One region of the Providencia sp. UF-183 genome, then DNA from elsewhere that is predicted to be linked to it. Evidence: predicted binding sites of a transcription regulator. Region 1 holds the regulator's gene; the other holds the start of a gene.

The links. The regulator PurR, encoded in region 1, represses purine synthesis genes. The targets are predictions, from matches to a motif close to CANGCAAACGTTTGCNTG.
Region 2: the regulator PurR is predicted to act here: its motif matches at 1,744-1,761, upstream of purL (phosphoribosylformylglycinamidine synthase).

What each region holds. Positions count from the first base shown of each region.
Region 1 is NZ_JBSICD010000020.1:4,448-8,870, reverse strand. Features, by position in the region: gene sodB (superoxide dismutase [Fe]) at 248-826, shown strand; gene purR (HTH-type transcriptional repressor PurR) at 1,256-2,281, shown strand; gene punR (DNA-binding transcriptional activator PunR) at 2,288-3,193, opposite strand; gene punC (purine nucleoside transporter PunC) at 3,314-4,423, shown strand, end outside.
Region 2 is NZ_JBSICD010000005.1:90,996-95,418, reverse strand. Features, by position in the region: gene mltF (membrane-bound lytic murein transglycosylase MltF) at 1-1,571, opposite strand, end outside; gene purL (phosphoribosylformylglycinamidine synthase) at 1,845-4,423, shown strand, end outside.

The DNA.
Region 1 (4,423 bases):
TTATGTGTAAAAACGCCTAACGGCGTTATCTTTCAATAACACATTATTCAAATATTTGGTTGTTAACATACTATCAACACGATTACCTTTACCCTTTATAGGGTTAATCGTGTTACTATTAACATATTAAGAATCATACAGGCCATCTGGCAAAAAAACTGTAGATAAACAACGAAGCACAATATTTCGCTCACTTTACGAGCAAACACCCATATGTTTTGATACAAAAGCAATCAAGGAGTACGTCATGTCATTTGAACTTCCCGCTCTACCGTATGCTAAAGATGCTTTAGAACCTTATATTTCAGCTGAGACCTTAGAATACCACTATGGTAAACACCACAATACCTACGTTGTTAACTTAAACAACTTAATCAAAGGCACTAACTTTGAAGGTAAATCTTTAGAAGAAATCATCAAAACATCTGAAGCTGGCGTATTTAACAATGCTGCCCAAGTTTGGAACCATACTTTTTATTGGAATTGCTTAGCGCCAAATGCAGGTGGCGAGCCAACAGGTAAAGTTGCAGATGCTATCAATAAGGCATTTGGTTCTTTCGCTGAGTTTAAAGCGCAATTTACGGATGCAGCGACCAAAAACTTCGGTGCAGGTTGGACTTGGTTAGTTAAGAAAGCCGATGGCAGCTTAGCAATCGTCAATACTTCCAATGCAGCAACACCTATTTCAGGTGACGACAAACCAGTTTTAACAGTTGATATTTGGGAACACGCTTACTACATCGATTACCGTAATGCGCGCCCTAAATACTTAGAAAACTTCTGGGCGCTAGTAAACTGGAAGTTCGTAGAAGAGAACTTAGCTTAATTTAATATGTTTTCCCAATAGAATAAGGGCGAGTTATTACTCGCCCTTATTTATTCACCCAATGAAGATGAAACACAACTAAAATAAATGTACAGCAATGAAAATAATCATCGCTAATGAACCCACTGCTGCTAGTATTCCATATTTAACATCTGTATCCATGAGTTCCTCTCATCCTAACAAAATTGAATTAATGATAACCACATAAACATTAAGGTTACTGAGTATACACATCCAAAAAAGCAAAACCAGTGTCTATATCACATGTTATAACATCAATTATTTCTTTCGTTTTTGCGCTAGATCAGACAAAATCGACAACAAATCGCTAAATTATTGCCAGCAAAGGATCTATGCATCAATATGCAGGTAATTTTTTAACTAGAATTCTTAGAGAGACCTATAGTTGGTCAGGAGTTTTGTTCCCCCATGGCAACGATTAAAGATGTGGCGAAACGCGCTGGCGTCTCTACCACTACCGTATCCCATGTTATTAATAAAACGCGCTTTGTGGCTGATGATACCAAAGCGGCAGTTTGGGCTGCTATCAAATCGCTCAATTATTCGCCTAGTGCGGTTGCCCGTAGCTTAAAAGTGAACCACACCAAATCGATTGGTTTGTTAGCAACATCAAGTGAGGCCCCTTACTTTGCAGAAGTTATTGAGTCCGTTGAAAATAGCTGCTACGAAAAAGGCTATACACTGATCCTCTGTAACTCTCACAATAATCTTGGTAAACAAAAAGCCTACTTACAGATGTTGGCGCAAAAACGTGTCGATGGCTTGCTGGTTATGTGTTCCGAATACCCCGATACACTTATCGGGATGCTTGAAGATTATCGTAATATTCCAATGGTTGTGATGGATTGGGGAACTTCCCGCGGGGATTTCACCGATAGCATTATCGACAATTCATTCCATGGGGGCTATCTCGCAGGGCGTTACCTGATTGATAGAGGTCACCGTGACATTGGTGTGATCCCAGGCTCCCTTGAGCGTAATACAGGGATTGGTCGTCTGACTGGTTTCCAAAAAGCCATGGAAGAAGCCAAAGTAACCTTAAAAGAAGAGTGGATTGTTCAAGGGGACTTTGAACCAGAGTCTGGCTATAAAGCGATGATGCAGATTTTAAGCCATAAACAGCGCCCTACTGCTGTTTTCTGTGGTGGTGATATCATGGCTATGGGTGCTATTTGCGCCGCGGATGAAATGGGCTTGCGTGTTCCACAAGACATTTCCATCATCGGTTACGACAATGTGCGAAACGCACGCTATTTCACCCCTGCATTGACAACAATCCACCAACCTAAAGAGCGTTTGGGTCAAATGGCGTTCGCAATGTTACTAGACCGTATTGTGAATAAGCGCGAAGACGCTCAAACTATTGAAGTTCACCCTCGTCTCGTTGAGCGTCGTTCTGTTGCTGACGGCCCATTTATTGACTATCGCCGATAACTCAACTTATGTTGATAACCACTCCGCGTTGAGCGTTTCATTATCACCAAGATAATCTAATAACCAACTCAGCGCAGGAGAGGTATTTTTCTCTACCCATGTTAAACAGCATGGGCTTGATGGAAATGGTTGTGCCAGTGTCAATTCTACCAATTTACCTTCAGCACACAATGGTGCTGCACGATGTTCAGGGACCATCCCCACACACAGCCCATTAGCTAAACAGGCTAAGCCGTTTTCCCAATAGGGGACAACTAAACGCCGTTGGTTATCCAACGCCCAAGTATCGCGTTTAGGTAAGCTACGAGATGTATCTTCTAAGCACAAACTTGGATACTCACGCATTTCATCGTCTGTTAGGCTATGCCCTATTTTCGCTAAAGGATGGTCAGGGCTTGCAACACACATCCACGACATAAACCCCATATCTCGAAAACTATAACGTTCACCAATTGGTGAAGCCCGTGTTGCGCCAATGGCGACATCTACTCGACCATCAGCTAATGCATCCCAAACACCATTAAAAACCTCGGGGTGTATATACAATTCAATATCAGGAAAATGACGATAAAAATCGAGGATAAGCTGCTCGGTGCGTTGAGGCTTAACGATGCAGTCTACCGCTATACTGAACTGACCTCTCCAGCCATTCGCAGCTTGTTGGCATTGATGACGGGTCTCTGTCATTTTTTTGATAACAGATCGGCTTTCTTTAATAAAAATCAGCCCTGCCTCGGTTAAAACAACGTCTCGGTGTCGCCGTTCAAACAAAGGGACTGCCAACCATTCTTCAACTTGTTTAACTGTATAGCTAATTGCCGACGGCACGCGGTGTAACTCATCTGCGGCACCACTGAAACTCCCCGTCCGAGCAACCGCATCAATCACTTCAAGAGCATGAGCAGACCACATAGCATCTCCTTTCAAATATTTTGATGGCAAGATCCAAATATTACCGTTTCACAAGACAAAAAAATAGCCTATACAATGGCACTACCGTTAACATTTTTTTAAATATCAGATAAGTAAATAATTATGACGACTGCGAAAAAAAATTCCCCTGGATTTATGCTATATCTTGCTGGATTAAGCATGTTGGGGTTTTTAGCCATTGATATGTACCTGCCTGCTTTTGGTGCAATGCAGACCACGTTGCACACAACCGAAGGGGCTATCAGTGCTTCTCTCAGTATCTTTTTAGCGGGCTTCGCGTTTGCTCAGCTACTTTGGGGCCCACTTTCAGACAAACTTGGCCGCAAACCAGTGTTAATTGTTGGGCTGACTATCTTTATTGTGAGCAGTTTGGCAATTTTTTGGGTCACTACAGCAACACAGTTATTAACTTTACGCTTTTTACAAGCCGTTGGTGTTTGCTCCGCCGCCGTTTTATGGCAAGCCCTTGTTATTGACCGCTATGATGAGGCAAGCACCCAAAAAGTGTTTGCATCAATCATGCCATTAGTCGCGCTCTCCCCTGCACTTGCGCCGTTATTAGGAGCATGGGTGCTCGAACACCAAACTTGGGAAGCTATCTTTTTAATCTTGATGGCTGTCGGTGTGTTATTACTGTTACCAACGTTTTTCCTCAAAAATGTGTCTGTCAAAAAACACGAGGATGAAAACCAGCCTCAAGCCAAAGTTTCATTTGGTAAATTACTGAGCTCACCAATCTTCAGTGGCAACGTTTTAGTTTATGCCTCTTGCAGTGCGGGCTTTTTTGCTTGGCTAACCGGTTCGCCGTTTATTCTGCGCAATATGGGCTTTAACCCTGCGGATATTGGATTAAGCTACATCCCCCAAACTCTTGCTTTCATTGTTGGTGGTTATGGTTGCCGTTTAGTTTTAGCCAAAGTACGTGCCGAAACCTTATTCCCGCTACTATTAATTGGTTATGCGGTTAGCATGTCTATCTTATTCATCATGGCTATCTATACCACACCATCATTAACCATGATTTTAATTCCATTTTGCTTTATGGCTGCCATGAACGGGGCGTCGTACCCAATAGCCGTTTCAAAAGCGTTAAATACCTTCCCTAGCGCAAGTGGTAAAGCAGCCGCCTTACAAAACGCCTTACAACTTGGCTTATGTTTCTTGGCAAGTTTGTTAGTTTCTGCTTTAGCCTTTGACCCGCTTCTTGCA
Region 2 (4,423 bases), on a different contig from region 1:
TGACCAAGTGACGTTTCCGTCTCTTCTCTGCTATTTTGAGGTCGTTTTGACGAGTTCAATCCGCTTAAATGACTAACATTGTCTTTTTCAGGGATGGGAGATTGATTTTCAATTGCTTTTGACCCATCGGTTTTTAAATTCTCAGGCAAAATCAAATAAGTTAAAGACTGCTGGGCGATATCGAGTGCATGTTGCTTACGCTCTTGTGCTTGAAGATATCCCACCAGGCTTTGATGATATCGCCGAATATTTTCCACATAACGATAAGCCTCATGGCCGCGCGCATAACCATAAGTGAGCTGTGAGTAATATTTTTTCTGAGTTAACAGTGGAAGGCGTGCTTTCACATCGAGCCACCTATCGGGGTCACCACCAAGCATCTGAGTGAGTTTTCGCACATCCAACATATGCCCATAGCCCATATTATAAGCAGAAAGTGCAAACCAAATGCGGTCATCTTCCGCGATAGTTTCTGGCAATCTTTCCATGATATAAGCAATATACGCGGCGCCACCTTTAATGCTTTCTTCCGCATCTAACCTGTCAGCGATACCCATGGTAGCTGCCGTCGGTTTTGTTAGCATCATTAAGCCCCGAACACCCGTTGGTGAAGTCGCAAGGGGGTCCCAATGAGACTCTTGCCATGCAATCGCAGCGAGAAGTTTCCAATCAATAACTTCAGCGTATTTTTCAAACAACGGCTGATATTCAGGTAGCTTATTATCTATTGCCTTAATAAATGCCATCGTATCGAAATAATCGAACGATTCTACATGACTAAAATATTTTTCATTTAAGCGCGCTAATAGCTCCGTTTCATTGCCTTGATTGAAAAAATCAAGCAGGGCAGCATCTAAGCTGTTTTCATCACCACGACGCATATACCACGTGACCGCGTGATCATCGAGTAAATCAAAGGCGACAGCGATTTGTGGGTGAATGCGCTGTTGTAATGCAACCGCAATGGAGTCTTCAAGGGTATAGTCGATTTCACCATCAGCAAGCATTTCAAGGATTTGATTGGTATTGTATTTAGATGTCTCTTCCCATTTTAAATTTGGATATTCTTTGGCGAGCTCTTTTAAGGTACTCGCGTGGGCAGTTCCAGAGGTGACAAGCAGCTTACCGTTGATGTCATTAAATGATTTCGGCCGTGTTGAACCTTTACGATAGACCAATTGTTGAGTTACCGTCAGGTAACTTGGGCCTGTTTTTGTCTTAGTTAATCGGTCTTTATTATACAAAAGCCCAGCAACAGCGATGTCAGCATCACCATTTTCGAGGTCATCAAATATTTGCTCGAATGTTGGGCGGATAGTGATTTTAAGTTTGACTCCTAGGTACGAAGCAAAGCCTTGAGCAAGTTCGTAGTCAAAACCACGAAGCTGTTTTTGCTCATCTATATAGATAAGTGGCGAGCTGACGGCACTAATACGTAATTCACCTTGTGACAGTATTTTATTAATTTGTGAATCTTGCGTATTGGGCCAGCGGATATTAAAGCCGATGACCATTGAAGCCAGTAGCGCGATAACCACGATGATTAAGTAGTTAACTTTTAAGTTATTCAAATAATAATTTCTCGTGCAATCTCTGGTGTTGTGTGGTGTCTAAAAAAGAGTATGGCTAAGTAATGGTTATAATTCCAGTGGTTGGGTATTTTGCTCAACAATTATGATCGGTGCAACCTATATTATCGTATTTAGCACAGAATAATATTTAACTAATCGCTTTATTTTTAATCACGCAAACGGTTTCGTATTGATGAACATTGCTCTATAATGGGCACCGGTTTCCCTGCTTTCATGTTCAGGGCTGGCGTTTAAAAGAGAGAAATTAAGACTATGGAAATTTTGCGTGGTTCACCTGCTCTATCAGCATTTCGTATTACCCGCCTTTTGGCGTTGTTTGCAGAAAAACAACTGCCTGTAACAGATATCTATGCTGAATATATGCACTTTGCTGATTTATCAGCGCCGTTAAGTGACAGTGAGCAAGGCAAACTGAGCAGTTTGTTAAAATATGGTCCTTCTCTGACAGAGCATGACCCTTTCGGTAAGCTGATTTTAGTCACTCCACGTCCAGGTACAATTTCTCCTTGGTCATCTAAAGCAACGGATATTGCTCACAACTGTGGCCTTAGCCAAGTTAAACGCATTGAACGCGGTATTGCCTACTACGTTCAGGGGGATGCATTAACGCAAGCGCAGTGGCATGAAGTGATTGCACTGCTACATGACCGCATGATGGAAACAATTTTTTCTTCTTTTGAACAAGCAGATGCTTTGTTTGCGCACCAACAGCCTGCCCCAATGAAAACCATTGATATCATCAATGGCGGGCGCGAAGCACTGGCAACCGCAAATACAGAAATGGGTTTAGCACTGGCGGATGACGAAATTGACTATCTGCAAGCGGCCTTCACAGGCTTAAAACGTAACCCAACAGACGTTGAATTATATATGTTTGCGCAAGCGAACTCCGAACATTGCCGCCATAAGATTTTTAACGCAGATTGGGTCATTGATGGTGAAGAACAGCCAAAATCGCTGTTTAAGATGATTAAAAACACCTTCGAAAAAACGCCAGAACACGTGTTATCGGCTTATAAAGACAACGCGGCCGTGATGGAAGGCTCTTTGGTGGGGCGCTTCTTCCCTGAGCCTGAAGGGCGTACGTATCGCTATCACCAAGAAGACACTCACATTTTAATGAAAGTGGAAACCCATAACCACCCAACGGCTATTTCGCCATGGCCGGGTGCGGCGACAGGTTCAGGTGGGGAAATTCGTGACGAAGGCGCGACAGGGCGCGGCGCAAAACCAAAAGCAGGTTTAGTGGGATTTTCCGTTTCTAACTTACGTATTCCTGGCTTTGAACAGCCTTGGGAAGAGAATTTTGGCAAGCCAGACCGCATTGTGAATGCGTTGGATATTATGATGGAAGGCCCTCTAGGTGGTGCTGCGTTCAATAACGAATTTGGTCGCCCTGCATTATTGGGTTACTTCCGTACTTATGAAGAAAAAGTGAACAGTCACAATGGCGAAGAATTACGCGGTTACCATAAGCCAATTATGTTGGCGGGCGGTATTGGTAATATTCGTGCGGATCACGTTCAAAAAGGTGAGATCACCGTGGGTGCGAAATTGATCGTGCTAGGTGGCCCATCAATGAACATTGGTTTAGGTGGTGGGGCTGCGTCATCGATGGCATCAGGTCAATCAGATGCAGACCTCGATTTTGCGTCAGTTCAGCGGGATAACGCTGAAATGGAGCGTCGTTGCCAAGAGGTGATCGACAGATGTTGGCAGTTGGGTGGCGATAACCCAATTTTATTTATTCACGATGTGGGAGCAGGCGGTTTATCCAATGCTATGCCAGAGTTGGTGAGCGATGGTGGTCGCGGTGGTCGTTTCGAATTACGTAAAATTTTGAACGACGAACCAGGCATGAGCCCATTAGAAGTGTGGTGTAACGAATCCCAAGAACGTTATGTGATGGCAGTTGCACCTGAGAAGCTGGCGGAATTTACGGCGATTTGTGAGCGTGAACGTGCGCCATTTGCGGTGATTGGTGAAGCGACAGAAGAACGTCATCTTACCTTAAATGATGCGCATTTTGATAATCAACCGATTGATATGCCACTGGATGTATTGCTGGGTAAAACGCCAAAAATGCTGCGTGATGTGAAAACCCTTAAAGCAGAACCTGACGCATTAGACAGAACGGCCATCAATTTAAATGAAGCGGCTAAACGTGTTTTACATTTACCCGCAGTCGCAGAGAAAACTTTCTTGATCACCATTGGTGACCGTACGGTAACTGGGATGGTTGCCCGCGACCAAATGGTCGGCCCTTGGCAAATCCCCGTAGCTGACTGCGCCGTGACAACAGCAAGCTTAGACAGCTACTACGGCGAGTCCATGTCAATTGGTGAAAGAACGCCAGTGGCATTAGTGGATTTTGCTGCTTCTGCGCGTATGGCGGTAGGTGAAGCACTGACTAACCTTGCCTGTTCTTACGTGCAAGACCTCAAACGTGTGAAATTATCCGCAAACTGGATGGCAGCTGCGGGTCACCCAGGTGAAGATGCCGGGTTATATGAAGCGGTAAAAGCTGTTGGTGAAGAACTTTGTCCTGCATTAGGTTTAACGATCCCTGTGGGTAAAGACTCCATGTCGATGAAAACCCGCTGGCAACAAAATGGCGAAGAGCGTGAAATGACCTCGCCATTGTCATTGGTGATCACCGCATTTGGTCGCGTTGAAGATGTTCGTTTAACCGTAACGCCTGAATTAAAAACGGTAGAAGATAACGCGTTATTATTAATTGACTTAGGTGAAGGTCAAAACGCGTTAGGCGGTTCAGCCCTTGCGCAGGTTTACCGTCAATTAGGCAACAAAGCACCTGATGTCCATAGCCC